One region of the Chitinophaga sp. MM2321 genome, then DNA from elsewhere that is predicted to be linked to it. Evidence: riboswitches for the same ligand, from Rfam matches in the RefSeq annotation. Region 1 holds a riboswitch; the other holds the start of a gene.
What was found. Region 1 has a riboswitch for S-adenosylmethionine ahead of ABQ275_RS03280 (PLP-dependent aspartate aminotransferase family protein). Riboswitches for the same ligand answer to the same signal wherever they lie in the genome.

Region 1 (5,335 bases):
TCAAATATTTTGGTAAGAATGTAGTTGGTAGATCCGTTGCAGATGCCTTCCACTGCATTGAGCAGGTCGTTGTCGTAATATTCTTCCAGGTTGCGGATGATGGGAATACTGGCGCAGCTGGAGGCTTCGTACAGGAAGGGCACTTTATTTTCTGTTTGTAACTGGAAGAGAGCGGGCAGGTTTTCAGCAATCATGCGTTTGCTGGCGCTTACTACTGCTTTGCCATTGCGGAGCGCAGTGCTCACAATTTCAAAGGCGGCTTCCGTATCATTTATCAGCTCTACTACTACGTCTATGGTAGGATCTTCCAGGATTTCATTTTTATCGGTAGTGAAGTAGCTGCTGTCAATAGGTCTTGATTTGTTAGGGTCTTTAATACAGATCTTTTTGATGCGTGCATTAATACCTTTTGTTCTGTTCAAAACTTCATACAGTCCTTGTCCTACGACACCGAATCCAAAAATACCTAAATTGATGATCTTGTTTTCCATACTTTTTTTCAAACTTGAGGCTGCTGATACGATACTGACAGCGTGTAGCCGGCAGCGTTAGTAAGGCAGCTTATTGTAAAACAGTGATTTGTTTACCCGCCGGATGGTTTAATTTATCCAGTGCTTGTTTCAGGTCGTTGATCAGGTCTTCGGCATCTTCTATGCCTACTGATAAACGGATGCAGGAATCCTGCAAACCTGTTTTTTTCCGGAATGCTTCCGGTATCGTTCGATGTGTCATGGTAGCCGGATGAGCCAGCATACTTTTCACACCGCCAAAACTTTCCGCCAGTTTAAACAGCTTGGTAGCGTTCACGATGCGGATCGCATTTTTGATATTATCGCTTTTTAAGGAGAAGCTCACGAGGGCGCCATAACTTTTTTGCTGTTTGCGCGCAATGTGATGGTTTTTATGGGTAACAAGACCCGGATAAAATACTTTATCCACCGCAGGATGCGCGGCCAGCCAGTTGGCTACGGCGCTGGCATTGCTGCATTGCTTTTCCAGCCGGAGCGCCAGGGTTTCTATACCACGGATCGTGAGCCAGGCGTCGAACGGACTGAGGATACTACCGGAAATATTCTGGTTATAGCGGATCTGATCAGCGAGCGACTTGGAATTGACCACTACCAGTCCGGCAATCACGTCGCAGTGACCGGCCAGGTATTTGGAAGCACTGTGGATAACCATGTCGGCGCCCAAAGTGAGTGGTTGCTGCAATAAAGGGGTACTGAAAGTATTATCTACTGCCAGCAGGATATTATGTTGTTTGGCAATTTTACTGATAGACTTGATATCAGAGATGCGCAATGTTGGATTGGTAGGGGATTCCAGCCAGATAATCCGGGTATTGGGCGTGATGGCAGCCAGTACTTTATCGAGGTTGCTGGTGTCCACGAAGTTTACTTTGATCCCAAAACGTTCAAACATGTGGTTGAAGATCTGGAAGATGCCACCGTAAGTATCTTCTACGGCCATTACTTCATCGCCGGTTTTCAACAGCTTCAGTACAGCGTCAATAGCAGACATCCCGCTGGCGAAGGCGAAACCTGCGTAGCCTTCTTCCAGGTTGCAGATCAGTTCTTCCAACACTTTCCGCGTGGGATTGTTAGCCCGCGAAAATTCAAAACCCTTATTGATGCCCGGCGATTCCTGTACAAAGGTAGATGTTTGGTAGATGGGCACTGAAATAGCGCCTGTCAACTCATCTATCGGAATACTATGAATCAGTTGTGTAGCTGTTTTCATCTTATTAAATTATTTTTTAACGATGTCTGTTTGTACAGGTATTACCCTGCAACGGTATCATTAAAAATCTACTTAAACAACGACAAATCCAGGAAGTGGGCGGGAGCGGGCATAAAAAAGCTCTTCCGTTTGTTGGAAGAGCTCTTTTCAATATTATATTGGTGAAGAATTATCTCTGCCAACTTATCTTTCCCCGACTTGCACCGGGGCAGGAATTAGCACCTTTTTCCTGATAATTAAATCAGGAAAGGTTGCTAAGGCATCGCAGGGCCAAGTCCCTCCGCCTTTCTGGATAAGTGATGTATAAGAACTGGGTGCAAAGGTAAAGGCAGTTTGATCAATTTTCCAAATCAGGAGCAGAAATTTTTTTACCGGAGGTGATGTTTTATTATCTTTAGCTAATAGTATTTTAATAATCAACCATATCTTTATGCATGTTAACCCCCCGCTCTCCGAAGAGCTTTTTCAGCATATATGGGCGTGCCGTATTTTTAAGCAGGATAACCTGGTAACTACTACGGGTGAGCCTTTACAGATCATCTACCCCGGATGGCAGAATCACCACAGCGGCCCCGATTTTACGGGGGCAAAGATCAGGATCGGCAATACTGTATGGGCAGGCGCCGTAGAACTGCATCTTAGCACATCCGACTGGTTCCGGCATGGGCATCAGCACAATAAACAATACGGGCGGATCATCCTGCACGTGGTATTTGTACATGACCTGCCCCAGCGTGAGGCGGGAGATGCGCCCTGTCTTGAATTACAGCAGTATATCCCCAAGCTGTTGCTACAACGCTATGAATGGCTGCGGCAGTCGGCTTCCTTTGTGCCTTGTGCGGATAGTGCCGGCGATATCTCCCGGCTCATCTGGCTCAGCTGGAAAGAGCGGCTGCTGGCCGAACGCTGGGAAAACAAGATGAACGGACTACGTGCCTGGCTGTTATGCAATAAATATAACTGGGAAGAAGCGTGCTACTGGGCAGTAGCACAGAGCTATGGCATGCCGGTAAATGCGTTGCCGTTCCTGCAAATGGCGCAATCGCTGCCCTATAATATCCTCATGCGGCATAAGCACCAGCCGCTGCTAACGGAAGCCCTGCTTTTTGGTCAGGCGGGAATGCTGGAAGCGGACTTCATCGACGTATACCCGTTGCAGTTACAGCGGGAGTACCTGCACCTGCGGCATAAATATCAGCTCCAGCCAATAGCGCCGCACCACTGGAACTGGCTGCGGATGCGGCCTGCATCTTTTCCTACCCTGCGGCTGGCCGCCTTTGCCACCCTGATGCAGCAAACATCGCATTTGTTTTCCCGCATCCTGGAGGCAAGAGAACTTGGAGAACTGGAACGGTTGTTTTTCGTACGGCCATCAGCGTACTGGCAGGAGCATTACCGTTTCGGGCAACCGGTAACTGCCACCCACCGCCCCGGCAAACAGGCCGTGCATGCCGTTTTAATCAATACGGTGCTACCGCTTCTCTACCTCTATGGACAACAAAAAAACACCCGCTATTACCAGGAGAAAGCCCTGCATTTCCTCCAGCAGCTACCCGCCGAAAAAAACAAGATTACCAATGCCTGGGAAAAGCTGGGCGTTACACAGGAAAACGCCATGGAATCGCAGGCACTCCTGCAATTGAAGCAATATTACTGCGATGAAAAGAGATGTCTGAAATGCGCAATAGGCATGAAGATATTGGGCGGGGAAAAGATGTAGGAATTTAGGAATTTTTTGATTTACGAATTTAGGGATTTGAAATGCAGCGGAGATAACCGTATACGCACATATCTCCGCTGCATTTCAAATCCCTAAATTCGTAAATCAAAAAATTCTTAAATAGTGCCTTACCAATTGAAGGTTACATCCTGTACAAGGTCCGGGTGTACGCTTTTGGCGACGGGGCAGGTGAGTGCTGCTCTTTCGAGGACGGTTTTTTCTTTTTCTCCCAGGTTATGGGTACCGGGAAAATCAAATACGATGGTTACGCCGGTAATGCGACGTGGTTCTGTACCCATTATTTTCTGAATACTCACTTTGGTGCCTTCGATGGCCCAGTTGTTATCTCTTGCCTTGATGCCCATGATGGTAAGCATACACGAGCCGAGGGCCGTGGCTACCAGGTCAGTAGGAGAGAATCTTTCACCTTTTCCATTGTTATCTACCGGTGCATCTGTTTCAATGACGGTGGCTGATCGCAGGTGGGTTGCTGTAGTCCGTAATTCGCCGGTGTAGATAATTTCCGCTGTTTGCATGATGTATAGTTTTAAAGTCCTTTGTATGGTTGGTAATCAAACTGTAAAATAAGTGTATTTTTAGAACAAGTTAAAAGGCAGGGTAAGAGCCTTATCAAACTAAAAAAAATTAGGTACGTTTGTAATATTAACATAACAATACCTTTATTCAAGCGTTTATTTATTATAATAATAGCCCATCACTGTGAAAAAAATATACTTAATCCTGTTTTTAGCAACGATCACGGGTAGTTTGCAAGCGCAAACCACCAGCAGGCAAACGGAACAGTCTAAGAAAGATGAAAAAGAGCAGCGTAAGCTGAAGAAGATAGCGATCTTCCGTGAACAGGAGGAGGGGGAAAATGTGTTCCAGCGTGACTTTTCGATAGGCGGCCGTTTGAATACCGATGGCTGGTCCGGTTTCCTGGAAATGGGTTACCGTAAGAGCAGGAAGGCTGTTAATTATTTCCAGTTTGAATTTGCGGAGAAGAAAGACCCCAAAGAAGATAAGCGCCAGGGTGCTGGTGGCGGTTTTTATAGTACCGACCGGCCTTTTATCTTCGGTAAACAAAATAATTTTTACCAGGCGAAGCTGGGTGCTGGTCAACGTTACCTGATTGGTGGTAAAGGGAACAAGAACGGGGTGGAAGTAAGCGCGATCTATTATGGTGGCGTGTCTCTGGGCCTGTTGAAGCCTTACTACCTGAATGTAAAGAACCAGGCCGGCGACCAGGTGGAAGAAATAAAATATGATCCCAATAATCCGGGAAATTTCCTGGAATTCTCCAAAATTACCGGTGGTGCAGGCTTCGGAAAGGGCTGGAGCGAGTTGAGCGTGGTTCCGGGCTTACATGCCAAATTAGGGATGCGGTTCGACTGGGCACATTTCAATGAGGTGGTAAGTGCCCTGGAAATAGGGGTGAATGCGGAAATGTACAGCAAAAAAGTGCCGATCATGGCTACCACAGAAAATAAACAGTTCTTTTTTAATGCATATGTTGCCTTACAATTCGGTAAGCGATGGAATAGGAGATAAGTGTTAACTTTGCTTTTTTAAAGAAAGGAATCAGCGATGCAAGAACTACCCGTTATAGCCGCCGAACCGGCGACAACAAGAGTAAAAAAGCCAGACTGGCTGCGCGTTAAATTACCCATAGGCGAGAATTATAAACAGGTGAGAAACCTGGTAGATACCCATAAATTACATACGATCTGTGAGAGTGGCAACTGTCCTAATATGGGCGAATGCTGGGGAGCCGGCACGGCTACCTTTATGATCCTGGGAAATATCTGTACCCGTAGTTGCGGATTTTGTGCCGTAGCTACCGGCCGTCCGGAAGCCGTGGATCATGATGAACCA
Region 2 (5,335 bases), 1.1 Mb from region 1:
GCTACCTGTTAAACACCCCTGCGTACAAATTGTTCACTTATAGCTGGTTAACGGGGGAAATACAGTTGATCATAATTGAGATTTCCGGTATAAATTGTAGGTAGAATAAATTCACAGGCATGCGTATCTTCAAAAACTACAGTGGTATTTTCTGGTTGCTGGGGGGCATTGCAGGTGGCAGTATTGCCGGTCTGCTGCTGGGTCCAAAGGTAGCGGTCATCAAACCAATTGGCGATATCTTTCTGAACCTGTTATTTACGGCTGTTATCCCGCTGGTATTTTTTGCCATTGCCAGCGCCATTGCGCATATCGAAGCCTCGCACAGGCTGGGCAAAGTACTGGGCATCATGTCCATCGTTTTCCTTTGTACCATCCTTATTTCAGCTTTCCTCACCATTGTGGCTGTATGGATCTTCCCTATTCATCAGCAAGTTACGCTGTCACACGCCGTAGATGTGGAAAGCCCCGGCAACTTCGGTGAACAGCTGACACGGCTGTTGAGTGTCGGTGAATTTTACGAATTGCTTTCCCGTAAAAACATGTTGCCCTTTATAATTTTCTCTGTGCTGGTGGGCCTGGCCGCCATGCGTGCAGGTGAGCGTGGTGTAGCGTTCCGGAAATTTTTGTACTCCGGTAATGAGGTCATGAAAGACCTGCTGGCGGTGATCATGAAAATAGCGCCCGTGGGCCTGGGTGCTTACTTTGCTTACCAGGTGGGCACGGTAGGGCCGCAATTGTTTGGCACATATGCACACTCACTGGGTATTTATTATGGTTTCGGTACTATCTATTTTATAGTCGGATTTAGTTTTTATGCTTTTGTAGCGGGTGGTTTTAATGGTATTAAAATCTTCTGGAAAAACAATATTATTCCCACCTTAACCGCGGTGGGCACCGGTAGCAGCATTGCTACCATTCCTGCCAACCTCGAAGCGGTGCAACGGATGGGCGTACCGGCATCCATTGGCAATGTGGTAGTGCCGCTAGGTGCTACCCTGCATAAAGATGGCTCCAGCATTTCTTCTATCATAAAAATGGCCGTTGTATTTGCGATGTTCGGCAAAGGTTTCAACAGTGTAGATACCGTGCTGATGGCCATGGGCATAACCGTGATCGTGAGCATCGTGGAAGGCGGTATTCCCAATGGCGGCTATATCGGCGAGTTGCTGGTCATGTCCGTATATGGGTTCCCGGTAGAAGCCCTCCCGCCGCTGCTGATCATCGGAACATTGGTTGATCCGCTGGCCACTATTTTAAATGCGACGGGAGATAACGTAGCGGCTATGCTGACAGCACGCTTTCTGCCCGGGCGTGCTGCGGCAGTTTCTTAAAAGCCTGTTCCAGGTCGGCCAACAGGTCGGCCGACTCTTCCAGCCCTACAGATAAGCGAATCAGGCTGTCACTTACCCCTTCTGCCCTTCTCTTTTCAGCAGGGATAGATTTATGCGTCATTTCAGCCGGATGACAAAGCAAACTTTTAATGCCGCCCAGGCTTTCCGCCAGTTTAAAGTAATGCGTGGAGGTAACAAAAGTGGTGGCGGCAGCGGCGCTATCATCTTTTAAAGTAAAAGAAATAATCCCGCCAAACCCTTTACTCTGCCGCTTTGCCAGCTCATGTCCCGGATGCGATGGCAAACCGGGATAGAACACTTTTTCTACCGCCGGATGTTCTGCCAGGTATTCCGCTATGATTTGTGCATTGATGCCGTGTTGTTTAATACGCAGGTGCAGGGTTTCAATACCACGGATCAGCAGGAAGCTGTCGAATGGCGACAGGATGGCGCCACAGGCATTCTGATAGAACTTTATTTCTTCTCCCAGCTGCTCCGTTTTGGCTATCACTACCCCGGCGATAAGGTCACTATGTCCGCCGAGATACTTGGTAGCACTGTGGATCACGAGGTCCGCCCCCAATGACAATGGCTGTTGCAGCACCGGTGACGCAAAGGTATTATCTACACAAAACAAACAATTGTGTGCTTTTGCAATACGACCTATAGCGGCAATATCAGAGATCTTCAGCGTGGGATTGGTGGGCGTTTCCAGCCATATCAGCCTGGTAGCGGGTGTGATGGCATGGAAGACGGCCTGCGTATCAGAAGTATCAACATAGTTTACCCGGATCCCGAATTTTTCATACACTTTATGAAAGAGGCGGAAAGCGCCACCATAGATATCATCTACGGCTACAATTTCATCCCCGGATTTAAGCAGTTTCAATACGGCGTCTATGGCTGCCAGTCCGCTGGAGAAGGCAGATGCAGCGGCGCCACCTTCCAGCTGTGCAATAATTTTTTCTACTGCCGCGCGGGTAGGATTATTGGACCGTGCATAGTCATAACCTTTGTTTACACCCGGTGCTTCCTGTACAAATGTAGAAGTCTGGTAGATAGGCACAGCAATGGCGCCGGTTTGCGGGTCTACGGGAATAGCATGGATCAGTTCTGTGATTGTGCTCATCTTTGATTGTTTTTTTAGTTTGATAAAAAACGTTCTTGCGGAGCAAATCAAGAGAGAGAGTGGGATTTTCGAATTTTTTGATTTTCGAATTTTGGTATTTAAATTCAAAAATTCGAAAATCAAAAAATTCGAAAATCAAAACTTATCTTTCCTGACATCTGATCAGGATGGATGCAGCACCTTTCAAAGCTTGTGCAGTGAAGGTTGCTAAGGTATCATCGGGCCATTTCCCTACTCCTTTCTTGATAAGCAACTTAAAGAACTGGTGCAAAGATAAAGCAGAAAAATTAACCACCAAATTTATTTTCCTACAAATTCAGTAGACTATTGTTTAGCCAATGTTAAACGTATGCCTTCTTCGTAAGATGTTGGTTTGAATTGATAATAATTTTCAAATTTGGAGGAGTCAAAAATATAGGGATGATTGTTCTGGTACAGCATCTCCCCTAATTCCCCTATGGTGGTATCAAACAATCCGGACAGGCCGATCATAAAACTGCCCAGCTTCATGTACCGGGGCTTAATGCCCATTTGCCCCGCAATCAGCTCCACATAAGTTTTACCATTGGGAGCGGGATTGGTGGTAGGCAGGTGCCAGATCTGGTTCCATGATTGCGCGTCCTGGGAAAGCAGGTATAGTCCCTTGCCGGCATCGGGCGTAAAAGTATAACTATGGGTTACATTATCTTTTCCCAGCCACATCGCGGAGCTGTTTTTCTTAAACCGGTCGATAATCAGGAGGTTGAGGAAACCGGTTTTATCTGCGCCGGGGCCGTAGAAATCGGCTGCACGTGCTATGGAAGCAGTCATATTACCCGCCTTCACTTCATCCATTAATTGGGTGGCAATAGCCGCGCGAACCTCCCCTTTATGGCTGGAAGGATGATACGTGGTATCTTCTTTCATAGGGCCGTCTACTAACCCGTAGGAATATACGTTATCGAAGAAGATGAGTTTAGCGCCGGCTTCCTTACAGGCATTAATCACATTGGTCATGATCTTAGGCCATGCAGTAGCCCATAGTTTCCTGTCATATTTAAGACCTGCGGTCAGGAAAACGATGGCGGAGCCATTTACTGCCTGCTTCGTTTGTGCGTAATCGGTAAGGTCGGCGGTTACCAGGTTGGTGATGCCTGCAAATGTTTTGGGAGAGCGGCCTACGAGGCGGACCTGTTTCCCGTTCTTCGTCAATTCCAGGCACAGCTCATTGGCAATGATACCACCTGCCCCCAGGATGGTATATAAAGGCTGAATAGATTCGTTTGACATGGTTAAAATATTGAGTGTTTTTAGATGCTGTTGGAATATTAATTTTTATATAAGACGTATAAAACCCGAAAATATTTTATCAGGGGTCCAATGGATCCCGGGCATCGGCCTGTAAAGATTTCAGATCCGGTATAAAAGAGAGGAAATACAGATCGGCCTGTTTTATTTCCGTGGCCGGCAGGTAGCTCAGCTCCTGCATACAACGCAGGTTGAAGATACTTCCGCTCACATAGCTCAGGTGAAAGGGATCGGACACACAGCACATTTTTTTATTCATGGGGAAGCCATTGCGCCAGGCAATGCGCACCGCGTTGCGGATATTGGTAGTGGTATGCCGGGCATAAGGCTCCAGGATCACAGCGGCTGCGGGGATCTTCAGTTCATTCACCAGGTACTTCTTCATTTCCACTGCTTCAGAAAACGGGGTGCCGATGGGATGTACATGTCCGCCGGAAACGATGATGCAGGGAGCAAGACCTTTACGGAACAGGTCTGCCCCTATGCGGCAGCGGTTCTTACCGGCATCGCTGATAGCGTCTGTATTGCCGGGGCCCGCACCCAGGATCAGCAGGGCGGAAAAGGTATATTTATCCCAGTCAGTTTTTTTCAATTGCGTGTAAGCCTCGCTGTTAGTATCCGACAGCGGCTCATAGCGCGCGCATTCATCACGTTTGTTCAGGCGCAGCAAGGCCAGTGCAAGATCGAGGGAGGGCCTGAAAAAGAGGCGCCTGTTGCTATTACCGTCATCTTTCAACGCCTGCGTCACTTTTATTTTATAGGCCGGGGATGACACATCATATACAGCGGAATCAATGGCTGCATAACGGAATCCTTTATTGGTCGTATAGGCGTTAATGATATAGTTTACTCCTTGCGCCGCATCCTTCCAGGCACGGGCAAGTAATGCGGTATCGGGCATCGCTGCGTACAATTGAAACAAGCCGCTGCTGCGCATGGCTTTCACCAGTCCTTCCATTTCCGCCGGATACCGGGTCAATAAATCAGGCAGTGTGTTGCCGATGCGGCTGATCACCTCTCCTGTAAATAAAAACGGATCTGTTATAGCTGTGATATTGAGACTAACGGAATGGGGCACACGCTGTACGTATGTTTTTCCGATACGTTGCATAGTGGTATCCCCGGCCATTATCCGGGCAATGGCAGGCATCTTTTCAAATAAAGTAAACAGGTAGAAATTTCTATCCTGGATATAATCTTTCCCCGTAAGAAAATGATAGCCGGGATCCGGGTAGGCATACTGACTTTTAGCAGCCGGTAAGAAAGCGATCAGAAAAAATAGTACAACCAGGTACTTTTTTATACTTGCCATTGGTAAAAAAACGTTACGCCATACAAAGTACGGATTACCTTTTAATAAGATTTAGTTCTATCTTTGATTTAAAATAAAAAACAATACATTAATAAATAATATGTATATCTAAGTTATTAAAAATTATATACCTATAAAACATTTAGTCATAAATATAGCATTAGCTGTAAAGATTAAAATCACTTATTTTTGGCCCGCCAATGCGGCGTAAACCGTAACTGCCAATAACCCAACAATGTATAATACCCACGAAAGAAAAAGCTTTTTACGTTTCGC

Region 2: it holds a riboswitch for S-adenosylmethionine, as region 1 does, so the genes downstream of both, ABQ275_RS07780 (PLP-dependent aspartate aminotransferase family protein) here and ABQ275_RS03280 (PLP-dependent aspartate aminotransferase family protein) in region 1, are expected to answer to the same signal.

The regions. Positions count from the first base shown of each region.
Region 1 covers NZ_OZ035533.1:878,386-883,720, forward strand. The annotation lists gene ABQ275_RS03275 (homoserine dehydrogenase) at 1-491, opposite strand, end outside; gene ABQ275_RS03280 (PLP-dependent aspartate aminotransferase family protein) at 562-1,740, opposite strand; SAM riboswitch class I at 1,921-2,039, opposite strand; gene ABQ275_RS03285 (DUF2851 family protein) at 2,171-3,460, shown strand; gene ABQ275_RS03290 (OsmC family protein) at 3,589-3,996, opposite strand; gene ABQ275_RS03295 (hypothetical protein) at 4,181-5,011, shown strand; gene lipA (lipoyl synthase) at 5,048-5,335, shown strand, end outside.
Region 2 covers NZ_OZ035533.1:2,004,262-2,009,596, reverse strand. The annotation lists gene ABQ275_RS07785 (dicarboxylate/amino acid:cation symporter) at 120-1,331, shown strand; gene ABQ275_RS07780 (PLP-dependent aspartate aminotransferase family protein) at 1,282-2,460, opposite strand; SAM riboswitch class I at 2,600-2,712, opposite strand; gene ABQ275_RS07775 (NAD-dependent epimerase/dehydratase family protein) at 2,785-3,729, opposite strand; gene ABQ275_RS07770 (YdcF family protein) at 3,809-5,059, opposite strand; gene ABQ275_RS07765 (ATP-binding protein) at 5,295-5,335, shown strand, end outside.